4 regions of the Pseudomonas sp. SZ40 genome follow, and region 1 is predicted to be linked to each of the others. Evidence: riboswitches for the same ligand, from Rfam matches in the RefSeq annotation. Region 1 holds a riboswitch; each other region holds the start of a gene.

The links. A riboswitch is a leader RNA that binds a small molecule or an ion and turns the genes downstream of it on or off. The one in region 1 is predicted to bind cobalamin.
Region 2: another riboswitch for cobalamin. It lies ahead of cobG (precorrin-3B synthase); the one in region 1 lies ahead of cobW (cobalamin biosynthesis protein CobW).
Region 3: another riboswitch for cobalamin. It lies ahead of cobO (cob(I)yrinic acid a,c-diamide adenosyltransferase); the one in region 1 lies ahead of cobW (cobalamin biosynthesis protein CobW).
Region 4: another riboswitch for cobalamin. It lies ahead of ACT9T4_RS03895 (ABC transporter substrate-binding protein); the one in region 1 lies ahead of cobW (cobalamin biosynthesis protein CobW).

What each region holds. Positions count from the first base shown of each region.
Region 1 covers NZ_JBQWIF010000006.1:132,206-139,662, forward strand. The annotation lists gene cobN (cobaltochelatase subunit CobN) at 1-1,632, opposite strand, end outside; gene cobW (cobalamin biosynthesis protein CobW) at 1,706-2,755, opposite strand; cobalamin riboswitch at 2,852-3,035, opposite strand; cobalamin riboswitch at 3,154-3,355, shown strand; gene ACT9T4_RS07675 (CbtB domain-containing protein) at 3,456-3,641, shown strand; gene ACT9T4_RS07680 (CbtA family protein) at 3,652-4,371, shown strand; gene ACT9T4_RS07685 (cobalamin biosynthesis protein) at 4,368-4,775, shown strand; gene cobM (precorrin-4 C(11)-methyltransferase) at 4,903-5,676, shown strand; gene ACT9T4_RS07695 (hypothetical protein) at 5,639-5,953, opposite strand; gene ACT9T4_RS07700 (PAS domain-containing sensor histidine kinase) at 5,955-7,457, opposite strand, start outside.
Region 2 covers NZ_JBQWIF010000025.1:14,114-21,570, reverse strand. The annotation lists gene cbiE (precorrin-6y C5,15-methyltransferase (decarboxylating) subunit CbiE) at 1-1,124, opposite strand, end outside; cobalamin riboswitch at 1,260-1,597, shown strand; gene cobG (precorrin-3B synthase) at 1,694-3,049, shown strand; gene ACT9T4_RS18440 (precorrin-8X methylmutase) at 3,046-3,678, shown strand; gene ACT9T4_RS18435 (precorrin-2 C(20)-methyltransferase) at 3,687-4,439, shown strand; gene cobJ (precorrin-3B C(17)-methyltransferase) at 4,608-6,269, shown strand; gene ACT9T4_RS18425 (oligopeptide/dipeptide ABC transporter ATP-binding protein) at 6,291-7,256, opposite strand; gene ACT9T4_RS18420 (ABC transporter ATP-binding protein) at 7,253-7,457, opposite strand, start outside.
Region 3 covers NZ_JBQWIF010000030.1:39,082-46,538, reverse strand. The annotation lists gene ACT9T4_RS20340 (hypothetical protein) at 1-298, shown strand, start outside; gene ACT9T4_RS20335 (DNA-3-methyladenine glycosylase I) at 314-1,033, shown strand; gene ACT9T4_RS20330 (NAD-dependent deacylase) at 1,033-1,812, shown strand; gene ACT9T4_RS20325 (C40 family peptidase) at 1,867-2,499, shown strand; gene ACT9T4_RS20320 (C40 family peptidase) at 2,636-3,163, shown strand; cobalamin riboswitch at 3,297-3,528, shown strand; gene cobO (cob(I)yrinic acid a,c-diamide adenosyltransferase) at 3,675-4,301, shown strand; gene ACT9T4_RS20310 (cobyrinic acid a,c-diamide synthase CobB) at 4,298-5,626, shown strand; gene bluB (5,6-dimethylbenzimidazole synthase) at 5,623-6,288, shown strand; gene cbiB (adenosylcobinamide-phosphate synthase CbiB) at 6,301-7,209, shown strand; gene cobD (threonine-phosphate decarboxylase CobD) at 7,202-7,457, shown strand, end outside.
Region 4 covers NZ_JBQWIF010000003.1:19,062-26,518, reverse strand. The annotation lists gene ACT9T4_RS03910 (pseudoazurin) at 1-384, opposite strand, end outside; gene ACT9T4_RS03905 (ABC transporter ATP-binding protein) at 400-1,167, opposite strand; gene ACT9T4_RS03900 (FecCD family ABC transporter permease) at 1,164-2,198, opposite strand; gene ACT9T4_RS03895 (ABC transporter substrate-binding protein) at 2,195-3,211, opposite strand; cobalamin riboswitch at 3,387-3,582, opposite strand; gene ACT9T4_RS03890 (type B 50S ribosomal protein L31) at 3,863-4,123, shown strand; gene ykgO (type B 50S ribosomal protein L36) at 4,120-4,275, shown strand; gene ACT9T4_RS03880 (DUF971 domain-containing protein) at 4,748-5,041, opposite strand; gene ACT9T4_RS03875 (HEAT repeat domain-containing protein) at 5,038-6,018, opposite strand; gene ACT9T4_RS03870 (ABC transporter ATP-binding protein) at 6,015-6,869, opposite strand; gene ACT9T4_RS03865 (ABC transporter permease) at 6,869-7,457, opposite strand, start outside.

The DNA of each region.
Region 1 (7,457 bases):
CTGGGCAGCGAACACCTGGCGCATCCAGCAATAAAAGGCCAGGTAGCCATGCGGTGGCACCAGATCGGGGTCGTGATAAACCGCCGCCGCATCCACCTGATAACCCCGCGCCGGCTGGATGCCGACGAAGGTCAGACCGAAACGCAGGCCGGCGATCATCAGCCGACCCTCGCGGAACATCGGGTCGTTTTCCGGTGCGCCCCAACGCTCCAGCACCGCCTGGCGATTGGCCTCGGGCAAGGCTGCGAAGAACTGCTGGTAGGCGTCCAGGGCCAGGCTTTGCGCACAGGGCCGCAGGTCGAGGTTGTCGAGATCGTTGGTCACGCCACCGAGCAACTGATGGATCAGCGCGGTGCCGCTGTCCGGCAAGGCCTCTACCGGGTACCCCCGCTGCTGCAAGGCCTGGAGGATATTCAGGGCCGCCGCCGGGGTGTCCAGGCCGACACCGTTGCCGATGCGCCCGTCGCGGGTTGGGTAGTTGGCCAGCACCAGGGCAACACGCTTGTGCGCAGCAGGCGTGCGCTGCAACTCACACCAGCGCCGCGCCAGTTCGGCGACGAAATCCATGCCAGGCAGGTGCGCGCGGTAGCAGACCACATCGCTCTGGCTACGCTCGCTGCGCCAGGCCAGGCCCTTGAAACTGATCGGCCGGGTGATCAGTCGGCCGTCCAGCTCCGGCAGCGCGATATGCATGGCCAGGTCACGGGGGCCAAGGCCTTGAGCGTTACCTTGCCACTGCTCTTCGCTGTCCAGCGCGCAAAGCGCCTGCAGCACCGGCACATCACGGCGGAACGGCCGCGCCTGGGGCGACTCCGGGTTGGATTGTGCGAAACCGGTGGTGTTGAGGATCACGCTCACGCCAGCTTCGTCCAGCCAATCCTCGACCTGCGCCAGGCAGGCAGCCTCCTTGAGGCTGGCCACGGCGATGGGCAATGGATTGAGGCCCTGGGCCTGCAGCCGCTGGCAGAAGGTGTCGACGAAGGCGGTGTTGGCGGCCTGCACATGGGTGCGGTAGAACAGCAGCGCGGCAACGGGCGCATCCGGCTGCCAGCTGGCACGCCAATCCTGCAGCGACGCATTGCCCAGGTGCGGGTGATACAGGCCGACCCGCGGTAGCGCTCGGGGAGGCTGGCTGCCGTAACGCCGGCCAAGATAGCGATCAGCGATGCAATGGAAAAACTGCCGCGCGTTATCCACACCACCCTGACGAAGGTATTGCCAGAGCCGCTCGGCGTCTTCGCCGGCGACATTGCCCAAGCCGGTCAATTCCGGATCGGGGCTGTCGTCGCCAGGCACCAGAATCAGCGTCTTGCCCTGCCCCGCCAGCTCCACCAGCCGCTGGATGCCATAGCGCCAGTAACTGACACCGCCGTGCACGGAAATCAGAATGACCTTGGCATGCTGCAGGACCTTCTCGACGTAGAAGTCCACCGAGGCGTTGTTACTCAGCTGCGCCGGGCTGGCCAGGCGCAGGCTGGGGTAATCCTCGGGCAGATGACGGGCGACCTCGGCCAGCAGCGACAGGTGCGAATCACCGGTGCACAGCACCACCAGCTCGGCGGGGGTCTGGCCGAGGTCGGCGATGCTGTCGGCCGGCAGCGACTGGCCGGGCTGGGTGCGCAGGAGGTGCATATTCTCGCCTAAGGCATCGCCCGCAAGCGGGCTCCTACGCGAACCGCAGGAGCCCGCTTGCGGGCGATCATGGTTATACCAGCGCCGCTTTCAGCTCAGCCGCGATGGCCGTGTGGTCGAGCTCCTGGCCGATCACGATCAGGCGGGTAACCCGCGCTTCATCGGCCTTCCAGGCGCGGTCGAAATGCTTGTCGAAACGCAGGCCGACCCCTTGCAGAAGCAGACGCATGGGTTTGTTCGGCACGGCGACGAAGCCCTTGATGCGCAGGATGCCATGTTTGCCGACCACATCCTTCAGCGCGGCCAGCAGGCGGGCTTCATCGGCTTCCGGTAGTTCCACGTGGAACGAGTCGAACTCGTCGTGATCGTGGTCTTCGTCTTCATTGTCGTGGTGAGTCTTGCGGCCTTCAATGTGCAACTCGGTCTCGCTGTTCAGGCCCAGCAGCACATTGAGCGGCAACGAACCGCCATGGGCCTCCACCACCTTGACCGCTGGCGGCAGCTCTTCGCCGACTTCGGCGCGCACCGCTGCCAGGGTCTCGGCATCGAGCAGATCGGCCTTGTTGAGGATCACCAGATCGGCGCTCGCCAGTTGGTCGGCGAACAGTTCGTGCAGGGGCGACTCATGATCGAGGTTGGGGTCGAGCTTGCGCTGGGCATCGACCTGATCGGGGAAGGCAGCGAAGGTGCCGGCAGCCACCGCCGGGCTGTCGACCACGGTGATCACCGCATCGACGGTGCAGGCGTTGCGGATTTCCGGCCAGTTGAAGGCCTGGACCAGTGGCTTGGGCAGGGCCAGGCCGCTGGTTTCGATCAGGATATGGTCGAGGTCGCCGCGACGCTCCACCAGTTCGCGCATCACCGGGAAGAACTCTTCCTGCACGGTGCAGCACAGACAGCCGTTGGCCAGTTCGAAAACCCGACCGTTGGCTTCTTCCTCGGTGCAGCCGATGGTGCATTGCTTGAGGATCTCACCGTCGATACCCAGTTCGCCGAACTCGTTGACGATCACCGCAATGCGACGGCCCTCGGCGTTTTCAAGCATGTGCCGCAGCAAGGTGGTCTTACCAGCACCGAGGAAGCCGGTGACGATGGTGACGGGTAGTTTGGCGAGCGTTTTCATGATTGGCCCTGCGTCTGAATGAACGGCGAGCGGGCAATAGGATGGCAGGCGCCAGCCGAGGCTGGCGAAGGCATCACCGGATCACCCCGCCCGGTTGTCGAAAGCGTTATCGAGGCAGGTCTCCTGGCTCACAGGTCATGGCGCGTAGCCGGCCTTCCCGGTTTCCCAGTGGCGATTGGCGATGCGCTCGCTGCTTACAGTTGCGGGGGCAGCCACGGCTTGCCGTGTTCCCTCTTAGCTCCATACCTATCGATGGAGAACCTCGAAGAGCACAAGGCTACGCAGAGCCTGCGACACGGTCAATCGCTAGGGTCCGTGGACGTTTCAGCGCGGTCGTGCTGAAACGTCCACAGAGCCTGAATCTGCAACATATTGACGCACTTGCCGCTTCGTGGTGTTCTTGCGCGGTTGTTTCAGGTGTCTCACGCCGCCGTGCGTGAGGTGAAACGGGAAGCCGGTTAGAGTCCGGCGCTGCCCCCGCAACGGTAAGCGAATGTCAGGATCGTCGTGGCCACTGTGCGAAAGCATGGGAAGGCCGATCCTCATCACTGCCCAGTGATCATCGTGAGCCCGGAGACCGGCCTGAATCCTCTGTTTGGCAACCCGCGGTGGGCGGGCACGCGCCGATAACTGCCCGTTATGCGGGCGGGCTCGCTGCGTCCCTGCTGTGCCGTTCACCTCATAGTGAAGGTTCACGACCATGTCCAGCAGCGCCATCTCGCACTCCAGCGCACCTGCACTTCCCCTGTCACAGCGTATTCTGCTTGCCGTTGGCAGCTGCGCGCTGGGCGCCGTGCTGATCTTCTTCGCCGGCTTCTCCCACGTCGAAGCCTTGCACAATGCGGCCCACGATACCCGGCATAGCGCCGCGTTCCCGTGCCACTGAGGACGCCAGGATGATCAAGCGCATCGCCCAGACCGCAGGCTTCGCCGGCCTGCTCGCTGCCATCGTGCTGACCGTGCTGCAGAGCCTGTGGATAACCCCGCTGATCCTGCATGCCGAGACGTTCGAAGTCGCCGAGCCCGCGGCCAGCATCGAACACAACCACGACACCGCAAGCGCTGCTCACGATCATGGCGCCGCTGGCGCTCACAGCCATGACGGTGAAGCATGGGCACCGGAAGATGGCTGGCAACGGCTGTTATCCACAGGCTTGAGCAACCTGGTGGTAGGTGTGGGCTTCGCGCTGATGCTCGCCGGCCTGTTCACCCTGCGCGCCCCCGAGAGAACCTGGCAGGGCCTGCTCTGGGGCCTGGCCGGTTTCGCCACCTTCGTGCTGGCGCCCTCGAGCGGCTTGCCGCCGGAGCTGCCAGGTACCGCTGCGGCCGAATTGCTGCTGCGCCAGTACTGGTGGATCGGTACCGCAGCTTCGACCGCGGCCGGGCTGGCGCTGCTGGCATTTGGCAACAACTGGCTGCTGCGCATACTTGGCCTGGTGATTCTGGCGCTGCCCCATGTGATCGGCGCACCGCAGCCTGAGGTGCATGAAAGCCTGGCACCCGAAGCGCTGGAGCACGAATTCATCCTTGCCTCGCTGCTCACCAACGCTGCGTTCTGGGCTGCTCTGGGGCTGGCTGCCGCCTGGTTCCATGGCCGCACTCGACACGCAGAATGAACGAGCGCTCGACCCTCGTCGCCGGCCTGGGTTGCCGGCGCGGGTGTTCGCTGAGCGAGCTGCTGGCCTTGCTCGACGATACGCTGGCCGAGCATGGCTCGAGCACTGCCGAGCTGACGGCCCTGGCCAGCAGCGACCACAAGGCTGACGAGCCCGGGTTGCTGCAGTTGGCCGAGCATCTGGGCCTGCCCATCAGCTTCCTGCCCACCGATGCGCTGACGGGTTACCATGAGCGCCTGAGCCAGACCTCGGCCATCGCCCTGCATGTCACTGGCAGCCCGAGCGTTGCCGAAGCCAGCGCCCTGGCCTTGGTCGAGCGCTTGAGCAATCGCCCCGCTCGCCTGTGGATAACCAAGCGCAAGAGCGCTAACGCCACACTGGCCGTTGCCCGCAGCGATCCGTAGGGTGGATCGGGACGCGTAGTCCACGCTTTCTCGATCCGCCGGATGGCGATCCCCCGCCGAGTGACCGGATAAGCCGAACAACACGGTGGAGGAGAAAAGCCTCTTCCACCCTACACCCAGGATTCGCATGACCGTCTACTTCATCGGCGCCGGCCCCGGCGACCCCGAACTGATCACCGTGAAGGGCCAGCGCCTGATTCGCTCCTGCCCGGTAATTCTCTACGCCGGCTCCCTGGTGCCGGAAGCGCTGCTCGACGGCCATCAGGCCAGCCTGGTGGTGAACACCGCCGAATTGCATCTCGATGAAATCGTCGCCCTGCTGCAGGCGGCTCATGCACGCGGCGAGGACGTGGCACGGGTGCATTCGGGAGACCCATCTCTGTACGGCGCCATCGGTGAGCAGATTCGTCACCTGCGCGCCCTGAGCATTCCCTTCGAGATCATCCCCGGCGTCACGGCCACGGCAGCCTGCGCCGCACTGCTGGAAAGCGAGCTGACGCTGCCGGCGGTTTCCCAGACGGTGATCCTCACCCGCTATGCCAGCAAATCACCGATGCCCGAAGGCGAGCAGTTGCACGATCTGGCGCGGCACGGTGCGACCATGGCGATCCACCTGGGTGTTCAGCATCTGCCGAAGATCGTCGGCGACCTGTTGCCTCACTATGGGGCCAGTTGCCCGATCGCGGTGGTGCATCGCGCCAGCTGGCCGGATCAGGACTGGGTGCTCGGCACCCTCGCCGATATCGAGGCCAAGGTCAGCGCCAAGGGCTTTCGTCGCACCGCGCTGATTCTGGTCGGCAGGGTGCTGGGCGCCGACGACTTCGCCGACTCGGCGCTGTACAACGAGCGCCATCGCCACCTGTTCAGGGCAGGCGTTGCAGACGATACAGACTCTCGCTGACCTTGCCGCGATTGTCGGCGATGACGATCTGCGCGCCCTGGCGGGCGAGACGAGCGTTGAGATCGCTGGCGTACAGGCGCTGCAGGAAGCTCGGGTAATCAGGCTCGTTACGGGTGGCCGTTTGATCGATCAGCCAGGCATGCAGCGCGGGCAGACGGAAACTCCAGCAGCCCTCACGGCAGTCGAAGCCGGCCCCGCGCAGTTGCCCGATCAGCGCCTGATCGCCACTCAGCACGCCGTCGCAACAGCGGTACAACGCATCCACCCAGTCGCTCATGTCAGGTGACGACCACCGGCAGCTCGATACGGAAGCAGGCGCCACCCTCCTGATTGCTCACGCTGAGCTTGCCACCCATCTGGTTGACCAGCCCGTAGCTGACCGACAGCCCCAGCCCGGTGCCCTTGCCCACTGGCTTGGTGGTGAAGAACGGATCGAAGACCCGATCCAGCAGCAGTGGGTCGATACCGCCCGCATTGTCCTGAACCTGCACGACCACCTTGTCCTCGCTGAGCTCGCTGCGCAGGAGGATGCGCGGCTCCAGTTCGGGCTCCTTTTCCCGTGCGCTGAGCAGCGCATCCTTGGCGTTGACCAGCAGGTTGATGATGACCTGCTCGAGCTGGTCGGCATGACCACGCACTTGTGGAGAACCGCAGAGGTCGAGGGTCAGGTCGATATCGCGGGCGATTTCGCCTTCGCGAATCAGCGTCAGGGCGCCCTCGATGGCCTCGTCGGGGCTGAACAGATCGTCCTCGACCTCGGAGCGCCGCCCGAAGATGCGCATGTGGTTGACGATCTTCGCCGCCCGGGTGATCTGCTGCTCGATACGCCCCAGTTTGTTCTTCAGGTAATCAGGGTTGGCCGAACCGTTTTCCACACCCTTCAGGGTGTTGGTCAGGGCGATGCGCATGACGTTCAGCGGCTGGTTGATCTCGTGGGCCAGCCCGGTGGCCATCTCGCCCAGCACCGCCATCTTGGCGCTCTGATTGAGCATCTGCCGGGCCTTCTGCAGTTCCGTGTCGTCACGCCCGACGGCCTGCACCTCGAGCAGCTTGCCGTGCTCGTCGAACACGGCACGCTCGGCCAGCACCCACCAGATATGTTCGCGCCCCGGCAGATCCATGCGCACCAGTGCCGTGGAAACCGGCTCGGCGGGCGTCAGCTGCCGATGGCGCTCGCGAAACTGGGTCAGCTCCTGGGCCGACAGATAGGTCGCCAGGCTGGTACCCGGCAGGTTTTCCTGGCGGATGCCCAGATACTGCGCCAACGGCCGGTTGGCGTAGACCAGGGTGAGATCGGGTCGGTAGCGGCAGATGATCGCCGGCGAGTCTTCCACCAGGATTCGATAGCGCTCCTCGCTCTCGCGAATCCGCTCGGCGGCCTGGGCGGCCTCGGTCACGTCCAGGCAGAGGCCGACCGCTTCCACGGGAATACCGCGCTCATCACGCAGCAGTTTGGCTTCGTCCTGCAGCCAGTGGTAGCGGCCATCGCGGTCGATCAGCCGATAGCGAGAGCTGGCGGCACCCTGGCTGAGCAGCGTGCGGGTGTGGGCGAAATAGATGTCCCGGTCATCGGGGTGGATGAAGTCGGCCATGCTGCGCTGCACGAAATCCTCCAGTGTCCAGCCCAGCAACGCGCTGCTGCTATCGCTGCAGAACACCGGCACGAAGACGCCCTCTTCGTAGCGATTCACGTAGATCAGCGCTGGCGCGCTGGCGACCAGACTCTTCAGGCGAGTGGTCGCCGCATCCGCCTCCACCTCCTTGAGTTTCATGTCGTTGAT
Region 2 (7,457 bases), on a different contig from region 1:
GCCACTTCGATACGGGTCAGCTCGCCGCCCTTTTCGCCACGAAAGGCGATCAACGCCGCCTCGCTCTGCAGGGTCACGGCGTTGGCCACCAGCCGACCGCCGGGCTTGAGCGCGCGCCAGCAGCTTTGCAGCACGCCGGGCGCAGTCACCCCGCCGCCGATGAAGATGGCGTCTGGCGCCGCCAGCCCGGCCAGCGCCTCGGGTGCACGCCCGGCCACCAGTTGCAGGCCCGGCACGCCAAGGGCATCGCGGTTGTGGGCGATATGGCCCTGGCGGCCTTCGTCGGCCTCGATGGCGATGGCCCGACAAGCGGGGTGGGTACGCAGCCACTCGATGCCGATGGAGCCGCAGCCGGCTCCCACGTCCCAGAGCAGTTCGCCGGGCAGCGGCGCCAAGCGCGCCAGGGTGATGGCGCGCACGTCGCGTTTGGTGAGTTGCCCGTCGTGGCGATAGGCATCGTCCGGCAGGCCCGGCGTGAGCGGCAGGCGCATGGCGTCATCACCGGCCACGCAGTCGATCGCCACCAGATTCAGATCAGCGGAGCGAGCCAGCGACCAGCCATCAGCCAGGCCATCGATACGCCGCTCGCGCTCACCGCCCAGGTGTTCGAAGACGCTCAGCCGACTGGGGCCGAAACCACGCTCGCGCAACAATCCGGCGATGGCCGCCGGGCTCTCGCCATCGTTGCTCAGGACCAGCAGGCGCACGCCGGGATGGATCTGCGTATTGAGCGCCGCCAGCGGGCGGCCCACCAGCGACACCAGAGGCGTGCTCTGCAACGGCCAGCCCAGGCGAGCCGCCGCCAGCGAGCAGGAAGAAGGCGCCGGCAGAATGTGCAGTTCCTCGCTCGGCAGCTCACGGGCCAGGCTGGCACCGACACCAAAGAACATCGGGTCACCGCTGGCCAGCACGCAAACCGGCGTGCCGCGGCGCTCGAATACCGGGGCCAGGGAAAACGGCTTCGGCCAGGGCAGGCGTGTGGCACGGATACAGTGCGGCAACAGTGCCAGTTGGCGCTCGCTACCGAACACCTGCTCGGCGGCCAGCAACGCATGCCGCGCCGCCTTGCCGAGGCCGGGGTAGCCGTCTTCGCCAATGCCCACGACGGTCAGCCAGGGTGTCATGCGTTTTTCCTCATCCTAGAAACAGCCATAAGCTGCAAGCCTCAAGCGACAAGCCAACGAGTCGTCAGCAACCTGTTTCCGGCTTGGCGCTTGCCGCTGATCCACACGGCTTTTCATCCGGGTGGGCAAAGCGGGCATAATAGCGCCTTCGTCGGTGTCCGTCGGCTGCGTGGTACGTAGGCGCGGGCCTAAGAGGGAACACGATATAAAACGTGTTCAATATCTAGCGAGCTAGAGCCATGCAAGGCAGAAAGGGGCGAGAAAGCGGAGTTTACGACTGTAAATGAGCATTTCGAGTCGCTTTCTAACGCAGCAGGGCCGACGCGCAGCAGATATTGAGCAGGTTTTCAGCCGTGGCTGCCCCCGCAACTGTAGCAGCGAGCGCCTGTGCCAATCGCCACTGGGAAACCGGGAAGGCCGGCCACGCGCCATGACCTGCGAGCCAGGAGACCTGCCGACGGATTCAGTCGCATGTGCCCACACCGGGCGGGGTGTCCCGGTGATAGAAGCTCGTCCTTCTCTGGCCTATCCTCGAACGGATGCCCATGTGACCCGACCCCGGTGATCCGTTGAAACAGGCTTTTTGCATTCCATCCCCTGCTGTTCGCCCCTCGGCCTGTCCGGGGTTGCTGCGTATCGTGCAGGCGAAGGACGGCGGCATCTGCCGGATCAAGCTGGCCTGCGGGCGCCTCGATGCCACCGGAGCTGAGCGCATCGCCAGGGCCGCACAACGCCATGCAGGCGGCGTGATCGAAGCCACCAACCGCGCCAACCTGCAGATCCGCGGCATCCACGCCGGCAGTGAAGACGCGTTGATCGGCGAGTTGCTGGCCGCCGGCCTCGGCCCGCGCTCACCCGCTGCCGACGATGTGCGCAACCTGATGGTCAGCCCGGCCGCAGGCGTGGATCCGCAAGCGCTTGTGGATATCTCGCCACTGGCCATGCAGTTGCTGGCGACGCTGGAAAACACAGCGCATCTGCATGCCCTGTCGCCGAAGTTCGCCCTGCTGCTCGACGGCGGCGAACGCCTCGCGATGCTCGAACACCACCACGATATATGGCTCAGCGCGCTGCCGCTGAACGGCGGTATCGGCTATGCATTCGGGCTGGCCGGCTGCCCGCCCTTCGCAGAAGAAGATGCAGCCGCGTTGGCTGTCGTGCCGCAAGCCTCTGCTCACGAACTGATCATCGCCTTGCTCGACCTGTTCCTGGAGCTGGCCACGCCAGAGCAGACGCGCATGCGGCATCTGCTGGAAAACCATTCTCCTGCCGATCTGCTGCAGCGTCTGCAGATACGGTTGGGAGATGTGCTGCTGCCTGCAGGCAACTGGCGCCGCACCCCGGCGCAAGACAATGCCCATCTCGGTATCCATGAGCAGCGTCAGCCGGGTCTCGTGCATATCGGCGCCGCCGCTGTGCTCGGTCGGTTGGATGCCGAACAGTTACTCGGCCTGGCAGATCTCGCCCGCCGTTACGGTGATGGCAGCCTGCGCCTGACGCCCTGGCAAAGCGTATTGCTGACCAATATCCCCGAGACGGCTGCCGATGCAGTCATGCACAGCCTGCACGCACTCGGCCTGCTGACCGATGCCAGCGCGCCGCTGACCCGTATCATCGCCTGCACCGGCGCCAGCGGCTGTGCCAAAGGCCAGGCCGACACCAAGGCCGATGCCCTGCGCCTGGCCGACCGGCTACCCGCTGGCAGCGAGCAGCCGGGCATTCACCTCACGGGATGCAGCCGCTCCTGCGCCGCCGCCCATCGCACACCTTTCACCTTATTGGCCGTGGCCGAGGGTCGTTACGACTTGTTCGCCCGCCAACCGCTCGGCACCGGCTTCGGCCAATTGCTGGGCCACCACCTGACACCTGACGACGCCGCCGAATTGCTGGCCTCGCTCACCGCTACCCGGAGTTTCACCCGATGACCGATTACATCCGCGATGGTCAGGAGATCTATCGCCATTCCTTCTCCATCATCCGCGCCGAGGCCGACCTGAGCGCCATTCCGGCGGATCTCGAGAAGCTCGCGGTGCGGGTCATCCACGCCTGCGGCATGGTCGATGTGGTGCAGGATCTACGCTTCTGCGCGGGTGCCGGTGCGGCCGGCCGCCAGGCCCTCGCCAATGGCGCGGCGATTCTCTGCGATGCGCGCATGGTTGCCGAAGGGGTGACGCGCACGCGCCTGCAGGCCGGCAATCCGGTGATCTGCACCCTCAACGATGCGGGTGTACCGGAGCTGGCCAAGAAGCTCGGCAACACCCGCTCGGCGGTGGCCCTGGAGCATTGGCGCGAGCATCTCGAAGGCTCGGTGGTGGTGATCGGCAACGCCCCCACCGCGCTGTTCTATCTGCTCGACATGCTCGCTGCAGGCGCCCCCAAACCAGCGCTGATTCTCGGCTTCCCGGTGGGCTTCGTGGGCGCTGCTGAGTCCAAGGACCTGCTCGCCAGCACCTTCGCCGAGCATCGCGTGCCCTACGTGATCGTGCAGGGCCGTCGGGGCGGTAGCGCCATGGCCGCCGCCGCGGTCAACGCCCTGGCCACGGAGGTCGAATGATGACCGGCATGGACCGCCCCGGCAAAGGCCGCCTGCTGGGCCTGGGCGTTGGCCCGGGCGACCCCGAGCTGATCACCCTCAAGGCCCTGCGCCTGCTCAAGTCGTCACCCGTGGTCGGCTACTTCGTGGCCAAGGCCAAGGCCAATATCGGCCAGGGTGGCAACGCCTTCGGCATCATCGAAGGTCACCTGGACGACAGTCAGCAGCGCCTGCCACTGGTCTACCCGGTGACCACCGAAAAGCTCGAGCCGCCGCTGTCTTACGAGGACGTGATCAGCGACTTCTACGACACCTGCGCCGCCCAGGTCGCCGAGCACCTCGACGCGGGCCGCGACGTGGCGGTGATCTGCGAGGGCGACCCGTTCTTCTACGGCTCCTACATGTACCTGCATGACCGCCTGGCCGAGCGCTACGAGGCCCACGTGATCCCCGGCGTGTGCTCGATGCTCGGTAGCGCGGCGGTGCTCGGCGTTCCCCTGGTGTACCGCAACCAGAGCCTGTCGGTGCTTTCCGGCGTGCTGCCCGAAGACGAGCTGCGCGAGCGCCTGCGCGATGCCGAAGCCGCCGTGGTGATGAAGCTGGGCCGCAACTTCGAGAAGGTCCGCCGGGTGCTGCAGGACCTCGGCCTGCACGACCGTGCTCACTACGTGGAGCGGGCGACCATGGCCAACCAGCGCATCGTGCCGCTGGATGAAGTCGAACCGATGGCCTCGCCGTATTTTTCGATGATCGTGGTGCCCGGTGAGAAATGGCGGGGTTGAACCGAAACAGCTGTCTCGCAATAGGCACCTTTTCCGTAGGAGCCAGCTTGCTGGCGATATCGATGGCCAAATCGATAGTTGTGTTGCGGTTCGGATCGCTTCGCCGGCAAGCCAGCTCCTACATGATTGCAGCGAACTCGCCTGCCTGTTCCTGACAGTGGATAAACCATGACCTCTTCACCCGCCATCGTCATCCTCGGCCCCTCTGCGCTGGCCACTGCGCGACGCATGCAGACACTTTATCCACAGGCCGTGATCCATGGTCTGCGCGGGCGGGTCGAGGCCGACCAGGCCTACGAAGACTTCGGCGACACCCTGCGCAGCCTGTATCGCAGCGGCACGCCGATCATCGCCCTGTGCGCCGCCGGTATCGTCATTCGCAGCCTGGCACCGCTGCTCGCCAGCAAGGGCGCCGAGCCACCGGTGCTGGCCGTAGCCGAAGACGGCAGCGCCGTGGTGCCGCTGCTCGGCGGCCTGGGCGGCGTCAACCGCATGGCCAGGGAGATCGCCACGGCACTGGAGACCCGCGCGGCCATCACCACCAGCGGCGAACTGCGTTTCGGCACCTGCCTGCTCGACCCGCCGAGCGGTTATGCCCTGGCCGACCTGGAGCAGGGCAAGCGCTTCGTCTCCGACCTGCTGGGCGGCGAAAGCCTGCGCATCGATGGCACCGCGCCGTGGCTGAACGATGCCAGCCTGCCGCTGGCCGAAGATGCCGGCCGTACCGTACGGATCACCACCGAACAGCGCCCCGCGCAGCCTGACGAACTGCTGATCCATCCACGCACGCTACTCGTTCTGGTCAACCAGGCAGATGACCTTGCCGCGGCCATCCGCCAGGCATTCGAACAGTCGCGCCTGGCGCCGAAATCCCTGGCGGCTCTGCTCGCCCCCCAGGCACTGATCAGCGACAAGCGCCTGGCCCAGGTCGCCAGCGAGCTCGCCGTACCACTGCGCTTCGTCCGCGCTGACGATGGACTGCCACCTCGGGTGCACCGCAGCGAAAACCTGCAGGTGCTGCAGGCCGACTCGCCCGAAGCGGCGCAATCCATGGGCCGCCCCCGCGGTCGCCTGAGCGTGATCGGCCTGGGCCCCGGCGCCGCCGAACACATGACCCCCGCCGTTCGCCGCGCGCTGGACGAAGCCGAAGATCTGCTCGGCTACGAAACCTACGTGAAAATGGCCGAGCCGTTGCGCCCGGAACAGGTGCGCCACTGCAGCGACAACCGTGAAGAGCTGCAACGGGCCCGCCATGCCTTCGAACTGGCGGCCAGCGGCCGCCGCGTGGTGGTGATTTCCTCCGGCGACCCCGGCGTATTCGCCATGGCAGCGGCGGTGCTGGAGGCGTTGGAAGAAGCGGGCGCACCGATCGACTGGAACAGCGTCGAGCTGGAAATTCTGCCCGGTGTCTCCGCTGCCCTGGCCACCGCCGCCAAGGCCGGTGCGCCGCTGGGTCACGACTTCTGCCTGATCTCCCTGTCGGACAATCTCAAACCCTGGGCGGTGATCGAAAACCGCCTCGACCATGCCGGCGCGGCGGACCTGGCGATGGCCTTCTACAACCCGATTTCCAAAGCTCGCCCCTGGCAACTCGGCCGCGCCCTGGAAATCGTCCGCCAGCACCGTACGCCCGACACCGTGGTGGTGCTCGGCCGCGACATCGGCCGCCCCGCCGAAGCCCTGCGCGTGCTCGACCTCGGCGAGCTGACCCCGGACATGGTCGACATGCGCACCCTGGTGATCATCGGCTCCAGCCAGACCCGCCGTCTGCCCAGGGGCGATGGCGGCGAATGGGTGTATACGCCGCGCAGTTATCCACAGCTGCCCTGATCGAGCACCCAGCGGGCATCTTCAACCCTGTACGTGACAGCGCACACCCTGTCGCTCGTCACCTTGCAGGGGCTGCGGCCTTTCACAGCCCACTCCACTGAAACTGCAGCGCTCGCGGAAGAAACAGCCTTTCGGCAACAGACGGTTGCCGGGCAGCTCCCCAGGGGCGGCCAGCTGGTCGGCCGGCAGTGCAACGCCGAGCCGCGGCACGGCGTCGAGCAGCAGCCGGGTGTAGGGATGACGCGGCCGTTCCAGCACCTGCTCGGCCTGGCCGAGTTCGACGATCTGCCCGAGGTACATGACCGCTACCCGGTTGGCCATGTGCCGCACCACCGATACGTTGTGCGAAATCAGAATGTAGGTCAGGTTACGGGCCCGTTGCAGATCGGCGAGCAGGTTCAAAATCTGCGCCTGGACCGAGATGTCCAGCGCCGAGGTGGGCTCATCCAGCACGATGATGTCCGGGTCCGACGACAGGGCGCGAGCGATGGCGATACGTTGCCGCTGACCACCGGAGAACTGGTGCGCGAAGCGATCCAGATACGCCTCGCGTATACCGACCTGGGCCGCCACTCTGGCCGCCACCTCGCGCATGCCGGCAGCGTCGACATTGCCCCTGGCATACAGCGGTTCGGTGATGATCTTCCAGATGGGCAGACGCGGGTCGAGGGACGATTGCGGGTCCTGAAAGACGATCTGCACGTTGCTGCCACCTGCATCACCGCCGGCCCAGTCGACGGCGCCACTGCTGGGCGCGATAAGGCCCATAAGCACTTGCGCCAGGGTACTTTTTCCACAACCGGACTCGCCGACCACGCCAAGGGTTTCCCCGGCCCGGACCTGCAGGTCGATGCCGTTCAGGGCGTGGGCGTATCCCCGCGCCCGGCCCAGCCAGTCGCGAGACACGGGGAAGCGCACGCGAACATCGTCGAGCTGCAGGATTGCCGAGGCGCTCCCGGGGGCGTACTGGAGAGGGGTAGCGTTCATGTGCGTGACTCCTCGAGCGACAGCCAGCAGGCGCTCCTGCGCCGCTCGTCATTGCCGATGACATTGAGGTTCGAGCGTTGGCTGCACACCGGCATGCTGTGCGGGCAGCGCTCCTGAAAGGTACAGCCCTGCGGCAGATGGGCCAGGTTCGGCACCTGGCCGGGGATGGTCAGCAGTGGCTGGCCGGGCTCGACCATTTCC
Region 3 (7,457 bases), on a different contig from region 1:
GGCCTTGAGCGACAGTTACGATTTCGAGTTGTGGGCGCTGGGCGGTGAGATCACGCCAGGTACATACAGCCTGTCAGGCTCCAGGCTGGTCAGTCGTTATGCCATACAGCATGAGGGCGGCACGGAAATCTGGTCGGCGCTCAGTGATGGGGATGGCGCCGCATTCAATCTCAGGATCGACAGCATCGACGATTGGGGCGTGCGTGGCAGCTTCGACGGTCGCCTCAAGCGCCTCGGCGGCGAAGGTTTCATCGAGGTGAGCGAGGGTCGCTTCGCTGCACCGTTCAAACTCCAGTAGATCCCAAGGCAAACGATGCACGATTATCGATGGATGCATGAATATTGCGTGAACCGCTTCGGCTCGCTGGCAGCTCTCGAGGCGCGCTTGCCACAACCGGCTTCTGACAAGAAGCTGCGGGCCCTGGGTGATGATCGCTATCTGTCGATCATGAGCCTGCGCATCTTCCGGGCGGGTCTCAAGCACAGCCTGGTGGACGCCAAGTGGCCGGCCTTCGAGGAGGTTTTCTTCGGTTTCGATCCGGAAAAGGTCGTGCTGATGGGCGGCGAACGCCTCGAGCGTCTGATGCAGGACACTCGCCTGATCCGTCACCTGGGCAAGCTCAAGAGCGTGCCGCGCAACGCGCAGTTCATTCTCGACGTGGAGCGTGGTGCGCTGAGCGGGCCGGCTGCCGCCGTGAAAGCCACCACCCCGCGACCCGGCTTCGCCTTCGGTGCGCTGATCGCCGATTGGCCCGTGACCGATATCGTCGGGCTCTGGCACTGGCTGGCCAAGCAGGGTACTCAGCTCGGCGGCCTTTCTGCGCCGCGCTTTCTGCGCATGGTTGGCAAAGACACCTTCATTCCGTCCGATGACATGGTCGCCGCGCTCAAGGCCCAGAAGATTGTCGACAAGGTGCCGAGCAGTCAGCGCGACCGCGCGGCGGTTCAAGCTGCCTTCAACCAATGGCATGCGGAAAGTGGCCGGCCCATGTGCCAGCTGTCGGTGATGCTGGCCCATACGGTCAATCACTGATGCATCCGCTTCTGCCGCGAATCGCCTCCGCTATCGCCGATGCACAGCGGATCCTGATCATTACCGGAGCGGGCTTGTCTGCCGACTCCGGGTTGCCTACCTATCGTGGCCTCGGTGGTCTGTACAACGGCCATACCGAAGAGGGCGTGCCGATCGAAGTGGCGCTGTCAGGCGAGATGCTGCGTCGCGACCCGGCGCTGTGCTGGAAGTACCTGGCACAGCTCGGCACCGCCTGCCTGGCCGCCCAGCCGAATGCGGGTCACAAGGCGATTGCCGACTTGCAGGCCTTGAAGCCCGAGTGCTGGGTACTCACCCAGAATATCGACGGTTACCATCGTCTGGCAGGCAGCCCGGCGCAGCGGTTGATCGAAATTCATGGTGAGTTGGCGCCCCTGCACTGCCAGCAATGCGCTGGCGTGGATGAGCGGCTCGCCGAGCATCTGCTGCAGCCGTTGCCCCCGCTGTGCGGCAATTGCGGTGGCGTACTGCGTCCGCCGGTGACGCTGTTCGGCGAGATGTTGCCGGAAGACGCCGTCGGTCGCCTTTATGCGCAGTTGGAGAAGGGTTTCGATCTGGTGATCAGCGTCGGCACCAGTGCCAGCTTTCCTTATATAGTCGAGCCGCTGCTGCGCACACGACAGGCGGGCGGGGTGACGGTGGAGGTCAATTTGTCGCAGAGCGAGGTCAGCGATCTGGTTGACTTCAGGCTGGAAGAAAGGGCCTTAGATGTTTTTCCGGAACTACTGAGTCACATCGTTACTCATAATATTTGCAAATGATCCCGTTAGTGGGCATAGTCGCGGCTGTTCATTTTTCACGCCACGGTCGTGCCCATGCGCAAACGCTTCGCACCCCTCGTGCCTCTCGCACTTACGATGGTTCTCGCCGCCTGCGCTAACCATGCTCCACAATCCCAGATCGATGCCCCGGCCCAGGCTTCTCTGCCTGCCAGGCCAGTGGTTGCAGCGCCTGTTCTGGATCGCAACGATGTCGTCGAAGACGATGCGGTTGCCGACTTCGCCGACCACGCACCTTACGAGCTGCCACAACTGGCGGACAGCGTCCTCGAAAAAGGCCTCTCGCTGATCGGCACCCGTTACCGTTTCGGTGGCAATTCGGTGAAAACCGGTTTCGACTGCAGTGGTTTCATCGGCTATCTGTTCCGTGAAGAGCTGGGCATGGAACTGCCGCGTTCGACGCGTGAAATGATCAACATCGACGCTCCGCTGGTCGAGCGCAAGGCCCTGGAGCCGGGTGATTTGGTGTTCTTCAGCACCAACGGTCGCGGTCGTGTCAGCCATGCCGGCATCTATCTGGGCGATGATCAGTTCATCCATTCCTCCAGCAGCCGCAGCGGTGGGGTGCGTATCGACAGCCTGGACGATCGCTACTGGAAGCGCACGTTCATCGAGGCCAAGCGCGTCCTGGCTCTGGCGCCGACCGAGCACCTGGCGTCCCAGCACTGAGGCCTGAATGCCCGATCTGTCCGGATCGGGCAACATCTTGATAGTTTTCAAGCGACTGCAGCATAAAGCTAAAGCTTGCACTGCAGTTGTGAACGGGGCAGAGTAGGGCGCATTCAGGCTCCAGGATCGTCCGTCCATGACTGCCACCATCCGCATCGCCTTCCTGCTGCTCGCTGCACTGCTCAGTGCATGTTCCAGTCGCGCCCCCGTACCCGCTCCGCAGCCTGTGGTGATCGCGCCCGCTCCTGGCAATTATCAGGGCGGCGCCGACGACGTGCTGTTCCGTGCCCTGGGGCTCGTCGGTACGCCATACCGCTACGGCGGCAACACACCGGCCAGTGGTTTCGACTGCAGTGGGCTGATCGGCTATGTGTACCGTGATGCCGCAGGCATCCAGTTGCCTCGCTCCACCCGGGAGCTGATCAGCATGCGCGCCCCAGTGGTTGGCCGCGACGCCCTGCGCAGTGGCGATCTGGTGTTCTTCGCCACCAACGGTGGCCGGCAGGTCAGTCATGCCGGTATCTACGTCGGCGAAGGGCGCTTCGTGCATGCACCTTCTTCGGGCGGCACCGTGCGTCTGGACAGTCTCGGCAACAGCTATTGGCAGCGCACCTATATCGAAGCGAAGCGGGTGTTTCCGGTCGAGCTGGCCAGCCATCCCTGAGCGCCAGGCCAGCGTCCGCTGCAGCTCGGCCATGCTCCTTTGAGACCGCCCTGGGACCCTGCGTGGGTCTGGCTCGCCTGCCAGGGAGGCGGATTCTGAGTCTTCGATTGACGCTGAGGCGGCCAATCCTTACCCTTCGCGGCTTGCTTCAGGTGTCCCCGGTTTCGGCCGGGGGTGAAACTGGGAAGTCGGTGCGCCGCTGTTTCAACAGGCAGGCAAGGCCGACGCTGCCCCCGCAACGGTAAACGAGTCCAACCACGCTTCTCGCCACTGTATCGTCGATACGGGAAGGTCGCGTCGGTGTCCGCATTCTGCTGAGTGCGGTGCTCGCAAGCCCGGAGACCGGCCTGTCGCTTTTCCAGGTTTGCGCGGTGGGCGCGGCCGGTGCGCGGCCGACCCGGTCAGCTCCTGCCTGCTCCTGTGTGATTCCTTCATCGTCTGGCCTGAACCCGGTTTCCTGCCCGACCGTTTCACTGGCGTGTGCCGCGCGGCCTCGCGCAAAGGAGATCCCATGACCCCATCCCCAAGCCGAGAATCAGCAGAGCGCGACGCGCGGCACAACGCCCGCATGGCGCGCAAGAAAGCCCTGATGGACGAAAAGATCGCCCAGGCTCAGGACGAGTACGGCCTGCTGCTGGTGCACAGCGGCAATGGCAAGGGCAAGAGCAGCTCGGCCTTTGGCATGGTCGCCCGCGCGCTGGGGCATGGTCTCAAGGTCGGCGTGGTGCAGTTCATCAAGGGCGGCATGGCCACCGGTGAGGAGCACTTTTTCCGCCGCTTTCCCGATGAAGTCAGCTACCACGTGATGGGCGAGGGCTACACTTGGGACACCCAGGATCGTCAGCGGGACATCGAGAAGGCCGTTCAGGCCTGGGAGGTCGCCCGGCAACTGCTGAACGACCCGCAGATCGCTCTGGTGGTACTGGACGAGCTGAACATCGCCCTCAAGCACGGTTACCTGGACGTGGATGTGGTGCTGCGTGACATCGAGTCGCGCCCCGAGCTGCAGCACGTAGTGGCTACCGGCCGTGGCGCGCCACCGGCGCTGCTAGAGGCCGCGGATACCGTTACCGAAATGACGCTCGTGAAGCATGCCTTCAAGTCCGGCGTGAAAGCACAGAAAGGCGTGGAGTTTTGAGCGTTACAGCGTCTGTATCCGATGCGGGTGAGCGCGCGTCGCGCCACTGTCCGGCACTGTTGATCGCTGCGCCGGCCTCGGGGCAGGGCAAGACCACCGTCACTGCGGCCCTGGCACGCCTGCACACCCGGCAGGGCAAGCGGGTGCGGGTGTTCAAGTGCGGGCCTGACTTTCTCGATCCTATGATCCTCTCCCGTGCCAGCGGCCACCCGGTTTATCAGCTGGATCTGTGGATGGTTGGCGAGGCCGAGAGCCGCCGCCTGCTGTGGGAAGCCGCTGGCGAGGCGGACCTGATCCTCATCGAAGGTGTGATGGGGCTGTTCGACGGCTCGCCATCCGCAGCCGACCTGGCCCGCCGCTTCGGGGTTCCGGTGCTGGGGGTGATCGATGGCTCCGCCATGGCGCAGACCTTCGGGGCACTGGCCGTCGGCCTGGCCAGCTATCAGCCGGATCTGCCGTTCTCCGGTGTGCTCGGCAATCGCGTCAATCCCGGGCGCCATAACGATCTGATCCGCGACAGCCTGCCAGCCTCGATCCGCTGGTACGGCTCTTTGCCGCGTAGCGCCGCGATCGAATTGCCGAGCCGCCACCTGGGCCTGGTGCAGGCCGCCGAGCTCGCCGACCTCGATGTGCGTCTGGATACCGCTGCCGATGCTCTGGCACAGACCGCAACGGTTACCCTGCCGCCACCAGTGACCTTCGCTGCGCCGTCGATTGCAGCGCCATTGCCGCTGCTGGAGGGCGTGCGCATCGGCGTGGCCCGCGACGCATCCTTCGCGTTCACCTATCAGGCCAATCTCGATCTGCTGGAGCGAATGGGCGCGGCCCTGACGTTCTTCAGTCCGCTGGCAGATCAGAGCCTGCCCGAGGTGGACAGCCTTTATCTGCCCGGCGGCTACCCGGAGCTGCATCTGCAGGCGCTGGCCACCAACCGTTCGATGATCGAGGCCATCACCGCCCATCAGCGAGCTGGCAAGCCGATTCTCGCCGAGTGCGGTGGCATGCTCTACCTGCTCGACACACTGAGCGACGCGGCAGGCGAACGGGCGGAGCTGGCCGGCTTGGTGCCTGGCCATGCCCAGATGCAGAAGCGCCTGGTCGCCCTCGCGCTGCAGGCGGTCACGTTGCCCGAAGGGCTGTTGCGCGGTCACAGCTATCATCATTCGCGGCTCGAATCCGAGCTGCAGCCGCTGGCTCGCGGCGAGTGCCCCAATGACAAGCCGGTCAGCGAGGCGGTGTTTCGTCTCGGCCGGCTCACCGCGTCCTATATCCACTTTTACCTGCCATCCGATCCTGCGGCCGCAGCGGCATTGTTCAGGCCATGAGCGACCACGCCTTCAGCGCCGAGGAGCGTGCCGCTGTCTACCGGGCCATTTCCGAGCGCCGCGATATGCGTCATTTCAGTGGTGGCGAGGTGGCGCCTGAACTGCTCGCCAAGCTGCTCGAAGCTGCGCACCAGGCGCCCAGTGTGGGTCTGATGCAGCCCTGGCGCTTCATTCGCATCACTCGACCAGCACTGCGTGAAGACATCTATCAGTTGGTCGAAGCCGAGCGCCGGCTGACCGCCGAGGCATTGGGCGAACGCTCCGACGCGTTCATGCGCCTCAAGGTCGAGGGCGTTCGTGAGTGCGCCGAGTTGCTGGTCGCGGCGCTGATGGACGGCCGTGACGCTCATGTCTTCGGCCGGCGCACCCTGCCAGAAATGGATATGGCGTCATTGTCCTGCGCCATTCAGAATCTCTGGCTCGCCGCCAGGGCCGAGGGGCTGGGCATGGGCTGGGTGTCGCTGTTCGATCCTCTCGCACTGGCCGAGCTGCTGGGCATGCCAGCCGGCAGCAAGCCGGTGGCGGTGCTGTGCCTGGGGCCGGTGCAGGCGTTCTACCCGGTACCGATGCTGGCCCAGGAGGGCTGGGCCGAAGTGCGACCATTGAGTGAATTGCTGTTTCAGGATCGCTGGGCATCACATGACGGGGAGCCACATGAATAGCGCAGTGTGTTTATGAGCCTGATCCTCAGTGCTGCCGTGGGCGTGGCGCTGGATGCCGCGCTTGGTGAACCGAGGCGTTGGCACCCGCTGGTGGGTTTCGGCAAGCTGGCCAATCGTCTGGAGCAGCGCTTCAACCCGTCCGGAGGCGGCTGGCGTAGCCACGGCGTGACGGCCTGGTGCCTCGCGGTATTGCCGCTCACGCTGCTAACCGTGCTGCTGGTGCAGGTGCCCTGGATCGGCTGGCTGGTGCAGATCATCGCCCTGTATGCGGCCCTCGGCTTGCGCAGCCTCGATCAGCATGCCCAGCCGGTGGCTCAGGCCCTGCGCCTTGGCGATCTGGCCCTGGCCCGCCAAAGGGTCGGCTATATGGTCAGCCGCCGCACCGATGACCTGGACGCCACCGGTGTGGCCCGTGCCGGTACTGAGTCGGTGCTGGAAAACGGCAGTGACGCGGTATTCGCCGCGCTGTTCTGGTTTCTCGTGGCTGGCGCGCCGGGTGTGGTGCTGTACCGCCTGAGCAATACCCTGGATGCCATGTGGGGCTACCGCAACGAACGTTTCGAGCGCTTCGGCTGGGCCGCCGCGAAGATCGACGACCTGCTCAACTACGTGCCGGCGCGCCTGGTCGCGCTGACATACGCGCTGCTCGGGCGCTCCACCACGGCAGTGCGCTGCTGGCAGCGCCAGGCGCCGCAGTGGGACAGCCCCAATGCCGGACCGGTGATGGCCGCTGGTGCCGGTGCGCTGGGTGTCAGCCTCGGCGGTGCTGCCGTCTATCATGGCCAAGTGCACCAGCGGCCCGAGCTGGGCGAGGGCCCGCAGCCCCGGGCACGAGACATCGAGCGGGCGATGAATCTGGTCTGGGGGGGCGTCTCGTTGTGGCTGTTGCTCATGCTGATCGTGGGGGTGTGCGTTGCTTGAACATGGCGGACGTTTGCGGCGAGCGGCCCAGCAATACGGCATTCCCCTGAGCGACTGGCTGGACCTGTCAACCGGCGTGGCGCCTTATGGGCTACCCCTACCGGCGATTCCGGAGCAGGCCTGGGTGCGTCTGCCCGAGCAGGATGATGGGCTGGAGGCTGCTGCCTGCGCCTACTACGGCGTCGACCACCTGCTGCCAGTGGCCGGCTCCCAGGCGGCCATCCAGTGCCTGCCACGGCTGCGAAGCG
Region 4 (7,457 bases), on a different contig from region 1:
CGGCAGTTGCGCGGGAATCTGCGCCGCGCTGACCGGCTGATCACCGACCTGAATGAGCATCACCATGCCCATCGCCAAGTGCGGAATGCACTGGATGCCATAGAGCCCTGCCTCATTGAAAGTCACCTCGATCTCTTCGTTGATCTTGCCCTTGAACGGCTCGGCGCCCTCCGGCAGGAGGCCGGGGATGCTGGCAGCGTTGTGGGTCGGGTGAGTGGCGATGAACGTCACGCTGTCACCGGGGGCGATGGCCAGGAAATCCGGTTCATAGACCATCGAACCGGACTCCCCACGGTTGAGCATTTTCACTTCGTGGGTTTCGGCCAATGCCGGAGCTGTGAACACAAGCGTAGCGAGCAAAGCGAAGAGCGGCGAAAAACGCATGACAAAAGACTCGTCTCAGATAGGTTGAAAGCGCAGTACCCGGGCACCGTCTTCAGGGTCGACCAGGTAGCGGGCGCGTACGCCGAAGGTGTCGCGCAAACGCTCGGTGGTCAGCACCTCGGCCGGTGCCCCCAGCGCCACCAGTCGACCGCGCTCCATCACCCCGAGGCGGTCGCACTCAAGGGCCTGGTTGAGGTCATGCAAGGCGATCAGCGTGGTCACCGGCAGCGTTCGTACCAGATTGAGGATCGACAGCTGGTGCTGGATATCCAGATGGTTGGTGGGTTCGTCGAGTAGCAGGATCTGCGGTTTCTGCGCCAGTGCCCGAGCGATGTGCACGCGCTGGCGTTCACCGCCCGACAGGGTGCTCCAGGCTCGCTCCGGCATTTCGGCCATGTCCACATCGGCCAGTGCCTGAACGACGATCCGTTCGTCCTCCGCCGACCAGGGCTGCAAGGCCGACAGCCAGGGCGTGCGGCCCAGTTCGACGGCATCGCGCACCGTCACCGCGTCACCGGTGTCGGCCTGTTGCTCGACGAATGCCAACTGGCGGGCGACATCCCGGCGACTCAGGCCACCCAGCGGCTTGCCCTGCAGGTGCACCTGGCCGCTGCCCGGCGTGCGGATGCCGGACAGCAGCTTGAGCAAGGTCGACTTGCCCGAACCATTGGGACCGATCAGGCCGAGCGTCTCGCCCTGATGCAGTTGCAGATCGACGCCGGCGACGATCGCCCTACCCTTCACCGACCAGCCCAGGTCGCTGCACTGCAGCACCGTACTCACCGCGCCCGCCTCCCGCGTACCAAAATCACCGCGAAGGCCGGCGCACCGATCAACGCGGTGACCACACCGATGGGCAGTACCTGGCCCTTGATCACCGTACGCGACAGCACGTCGGCGGCGATCAGGAACACCGCGCCAGTCAGGGCCGCGACCGGCACCAGCCGGCCATGCCGCACGCCGACCAGCAGCCGTGCAGCGTGAGGGATCACCAGACCGACGAAGCCGATGGAGCCGACGATCGACACCATCACCGCCGTGACCAGCGCCGCGCAGGCGATCAACGTGGCCTGCACCCGGCGCACCGGTACGCCCAGCGACGCAGCCGATTCGGCACCGAAGGTGAAGGCATCCAGCGCGCGGGTATGCCAGGCCACCAGCAGCACCCCGGCCAGCGCCACGGGTACGGCCAGGGCGACATCGTGCCAGTTGACACCACTGAGGTTGCCGAGCAGCCAGAACATGATGCCCCGGGCCTGCTCGGCGCTGGCCGACTTGGTGATCAGGAACGAGGTCAGCGCGTTGAACAGTTGGGAGCCGGCGATACCGGCAAGAATGATCTGCCCGGTGCCATTCAGCGCACCGCCGCCCGCAGCCCTTGCCAGCAAGGCGACCAGGCTGAAGGCGGCGATCGCACCGATGAAGGCGCCCATGGACAGCGACAGCATGCCTGCGCCGAGCCCCAGCAGCGCCACCGAAACCGCTCCAGTGGAGGCACCTGCGGAAATCCCCAGCAGATAGGGATCGGCCAGCGGATTGCGCAACAGCGCCTGCAGCACCACACCGGAAACCGCCAACCCGGCGCCGCAGCAGGCGGCCACCAGGGCCCGGGTCAGGCGGTAGTTCCAGACGATTCCCTCGTCGATCGGATCGAGCACGAAGCCCGCCCCGAACAGTTTGTTGGCCAGCACCTGAAAGACCACCGACAACGGGATGCGGGTTTCACCCAGCGCCACACCGACGACCACCGCCACGGCCAGCAACAGCAGGCAGACGATGGTCAGCAGGAACAGGCGGGAGCCACGGGCAATCATTTCTGCAGATCGAACCCGTCAACGGCCTTGGCCAGGGTTTCGATGCCGGTGATCATGCGCAGCGAAGCCTGCATGCCGTCGGCATCGAGAATCACGATGCGGCCGTTCTTCACCGCATCCATGTGCTTGGCGACCGGATCATTACGCAGGAACTCGAGTTTCTTCTCCACGTCGTCAGCCGGGAAACGGCGGCGATCCATGCGCGCAAGCACCAGCACGGTCGGGTTGGCCTTGGCCAGGGTTTCCCAGCCGACGGTTGGCCACTCTTCGCTGGACTCGACCACGTTTTGCAGCCCCAGCGACTTCATCATGTAATCGGCAACGCCTTTCTGACCGGCCATGTAGGGGTCGAGATCCAGGTCGGCGCTGGAGAACCAGAACGCGGCGGAGATCTGCTTCGCCTGGCGCTGCTCGGCATTTGCAACCGCCTTGCCGAGTCGCTCCTGCAGGCTGCCGACCAGCTTGTCGCCCTCAGCCTGCACGTCGAATATCTGCGCCAGCTGCTGAATGCTCTTGTACAGGCTGTCGATCTGGAACGGCTGCAGGCGAGTACCGTCGGCACCTACCAGATTGTCCTTGCCCTCGCAGTCGGACGGCATGATGTAGGTCGGAATCTTCAGCGCGTGAAACTGCTCACGGGTGCCGACCACGCCCTGCTTGCCCACCATCCACTCGAACTGCACGGCCACCAGCCCGGGGCGCTTGTTGATCACCGACTCGAAGCTCGGGTCGTTATCGGCCAGGCGCTCGACCTTGGCATTCTGCGCCTCGAACTCGGGCAGCACGTTGCTGAACCACAGCGAGGTACCCACCAGACGGTCGCCAAGCCCGAGGGAATAGAGAATTTCGGTGCCGGCCTGACCGATGGTCACGGCGCTCTTCGGCGCAGCGGCGAAGCTCAGCTCATGGCCGCAGTTCTCGAGGGTCAGGGGGTAACGAGTCGGGGTGGCGGCCAGCGCCATCGAAGACAGGCCAAGGGTGGCGGCCAGAACGGCAAAACGAGACACGGTCATGCGGGTGATCTCCCAATCAACAGATACGCATAAATGGCAGTGCGCAGGCTGGAGAACACATCACGCCAAGCGGCCATGGCCGCACCTGTCCATGAGGAAGGTGATTACGGATGCCCCCTCCCGGACACCCCGCCGGCTGGTTCGATTGCAGTGTCCAAACACAGCTGGATTGCAGCTGATCGGACCGACGCCGGCAGGTCTCCTGACTGGTACGTCGCGGCAGCGCTGTGGCCTTCCCGGGGTCGCCCCCAGTGACACGAATGCAGCGCTGCTCGGTACCTACAGTTGCGGGGGCAGTTCCGTTTGGCCATTAGAAATGGCGACGGATTCCCTATTAATTCCTCGCGGAAACCGGCGGGCGGCATCTTAAACGATTAGGTCGCTGCCCTGCAGCGCTTCGCTGCAGTTTCTGCGCATTCATCTCGACATACCGAAGCCGTTGCAGCACCTGTGCGGCTAATGCTGGCGGCCATTATTGTTACAATATAACAATTTAGCAAGTCGAGTTGAGTGCTCGCTTCAGCTCCTGATCGAAAGATCCATGGAGCCGATCGACACCGTGGTGGAAAAATTCGGATTCGGGCTTGAAATGAGAACCAAAATCAACAAGACTTGATATTGTTACCTTATAACGTATTTATTGGAGTGCTCATGAAACCTGGTATCCACCCCGACTACCGCCCCGTGCTGTTTCACGATGTCTCGGCCGACACCTATTGGCTGATCGGTTCCACCGTCAGCACCGACAAGACCCGCGAGCACAGCGACGGCAACACCTATCCCTACGTCACGCTCGATATCTCCAGCGCGTCGCACCCGATCTACACCGGCCAGCAGCGCCAGACGGCAAGCGAAGGTCGGGTGGCCGGCTTCAACAAACGCTTCGCCGGTTTCGCAGGAGCCCGCTCATGAAAGTCGTCGCCTCGCTGAAACAGGCCAAACTGCGCCACCGCGATTGCCAGATCGTCAAGCGCCGGGGTCGCATCTACGTGATCTGCAAGACCGAACCACGCTTCAAGTGCGTGCAAGGCCGGCCCAAACCGCAGCGCAAGAACAAGGGCTAAGCGCCTGCATCAGCCTCTCGGCGCGGCGCGTTCACAGCCGTCTCTCCAGGTCTGTGGCGCGACAACCATTCGCCCGCAAGCGGGCTCCTACAGTATCGAGGCGCCTGCAAAATCGTTGGGGTGAAGCCATTCCGGTAGGAGCGCCGCCCTCGGCGCGAATGCGATGCTAGCCGTTCTCTGCATCCGCGCCGTACCCACCATTCGCCGCGGCACGGTCCGACGGCATCGGGGCGCCTGCGAAATCGTTGGGGTGAAGCCATGCCGGTAGGAGCGCCGCCCTCGGCGCGAATGCGATGGTAGCCATTCTCTGCATCCGCGCCGTACCCACCATTCGCCGCGTGGCACGGTCCGACAGCATCGGGGCGCCTGCGAAAATGGGTGTTCGACGCCATTTTCTGGTCGCCGCGGGGCGATTTCGCTCATTCCGCGGCTGACGCCGTGACGAGCAGGCCATGCGACAAGCCCGGTCAACTCAACCTGCCACCTCCCCCAGTTCACGCAAATAGCTCCAGGGGTAGATGCCGCGGTCGTGGCCATCGTCGAACACCAATTGCAGCCCATAGCCCTGTGCGTGAACTGCCGTGATGCGGACGCCATCCGCTACCACGTCGATGCGCTGCGCCAGCCGAGCCGCCCGGCATTTCGAGCACGGACACCCGGCACGCAGGCGCCCGTGGGCAAGCACCTGTACCTGCCCTTGCCCCCAATCCACGCTCAATGTCGCTTGCGTGGCACTGTTACGTATTGCGACGGGTACCTGGTTCATGACTTTTGCAGTCGCAACTGGCCGATGGCGATACGCACCGCCTTGCGCACTTCCGGGTCGGCATCGTGCTCGACGGCCAGCAATGCGGGCAGTGCCTGAGCGTCGCCCAGCTCGCCAAGCGCCAGCGCGGACTCCTTGCGCAGGTTGCTGATGGCGTGCCCGAGCAGTTCCACCAGCGCCTCAAGGGCCGCGGCGAATCGCAGGCGGCCGAGCGAGCGCACCGCACGCAGCCGCACCTGCCAGTAGCTGTCGCTCAGCGCCTCCAGCAGCGCAGGGCCGGCACCCGCGTGGCCAACTTTGCCGAGGGTGGTGGCGGCCTCTTCACGCACCTGCCATTCGCGATCCTTGAGCGCCGTCTGCAGGGCTGGCAGCACGCTGTCGTCGCTGGCCAGCCCCAGCGCACCGGTGGCGGCACGGCGTACTTCGGTATCGGTATCGTCGCTGGCCAGGCGCGCCAGTTGCGGCAGCGCATCGGACTGTTTCAACCAGCCGAGGATACCTACCGCTTCACGGCGCACGAAGGCATCGCTGTCCTGCAGCGCGGCGACGGCGGTGGGTACGCTGTCGATCAGCCGCAACTCGCGCAGGGCTCGCAAGGCACTGGCCCGCACGAACGGGTCGGCATGCCTGGCCCAGGGCAGCACCACGCGACCGGCGTCGGCGGTTTTCAACTCGCTGAGGCTCTGGGCTGCGGCGCCGCGCACGCGGGCGTCGGCATCGGTCAGGGCAGCGCACAGGCCATTTACCACTTCGGGATCCTCCCAGGCCTCCAGCAGGCGAGCCGCCTCGGCGCGCACGTCGGCAGACGCGTCCTGGGTCAGGGCATGGGTCAGCCAGGGCAAGGCGTCCGGCTCCTCCAGGTCGGCCAGTTCGATCAGGGCGATGCGGCGCACGCCGGCGTCCTCATCTTGCAGGCGTGGCAGCAGGTCGAGAATGTCAGGGTTATCGGTGCTTACATAGGTGCTCAGGTCGGTCATAGGGCAACTCGCAATGGCGGATGTTCGGTGGGCAGCCCGAGCGGGGTCAGGCGTGGCAGCTCGCGACCTTCTTCATGGCGCAGCAGCTCCAGGCAGTGGCGCTTGAGCTGCACGAATTCCGGGCTGGTCAACAGGCCAGCATGCCGCGGACGGCGAAAGTCCAGGCGCAGGTCTTCGATGAAACGTCCCGGCCGCGGACTCATCACCAAGATGCGATCGGCCAGGAACAGGGCTTCGTCGATATCGTGGGTGACGAACACCACGGTGGTGCGCACCCTGCCCCAGATATCCAGCAGCAACTCCTGCATCTTGCTGCGGGTCTGCGCGTCCAGCGCGCCGAAGGGTTCGTCCATCAACAGCAGGCGTGGACGGTTGATCAGCACCCGGGCGATCTCGGCGCGCTGCTGCATGCCGCCGGAGAGCTGATTGGGCCAGCGCGCAGCGAAATCCTGCAGGCCGACCAGGTTGAGAAACTCACGCGCCCGCTGCTGCCGTTCAGCCTTGCCGATGCCCTGCATCTTCAGACCGAAGGCGACGTTGTCGAGCACGCTGCGCCAGGGCAACAGGGTGTGATGCTGGAACACCATGCCACGCTGCGGTGACGGGCCATCCACCGCCTGGCCATCGACTCGCAAGCTACCGGCGCTGGGCGTCAGGTGTCCGGCCAGGGCGCCGAGCAAGGTCGACTTGCCGCAGCCGGAGGGGCCAAGAATGCACACGAATTCGCCAGCGGCGATGGAGAAGTCCAGCGCCTGCACGGCTTCGAACGCCTGCACGCCCTCGCCGAGGCGGATGGTCAGCTTCTCGATATCGATGCGTCCGGCCGACAGGCCGGTTTCATGAATGCTCATCAGCGACGCCCTCCGCTGCGATACCAGGGCGTCAGCAGGCTGCCGAGGCGCTTGACCAGCAGGCTGCTGCCCATGCCGAGCAGGCCGATCAGCAGCATGCCGACGATGATGTCCGGGTAGTTCTGGATGGTGTACGACTCCCAGGTGTAATAGCCGATGCCGAACTGCCCGGAGATCATTTCCGCGGTGACCAGGCAGAACCAGGAGGTGCCCATGCCGATCGCCAGGCCGGTGACGATGCTCGGCGCAGCGCCCGGGAGGACCACCTCACGCAGGATCGCCAGGCGCCCTGCGCCAAGGCTGCGGGCCGACGCGATCAAACGGGCATCGACACCCTCCACCCCGTGCACGGTATTGAGCAGCACCGGAAACAGCGCACCGGTGAAGGTGATGAAGATCATCGACAGTTCCGACGAGGGAAACATCAGGATCGCCAGGGGAATCCAGGCCACGGCAGGAATCGGCCGCAGTACCTCCAGCGGCGGCAGCAGGCTGTCTTCGGCCCAGCGGGAACGGCCGATGGCGATGCCCAGGGTGACGCCCAGCAGCGCTGCGATCAGATAACCGCTGAATACCCGCCCCAGGCTG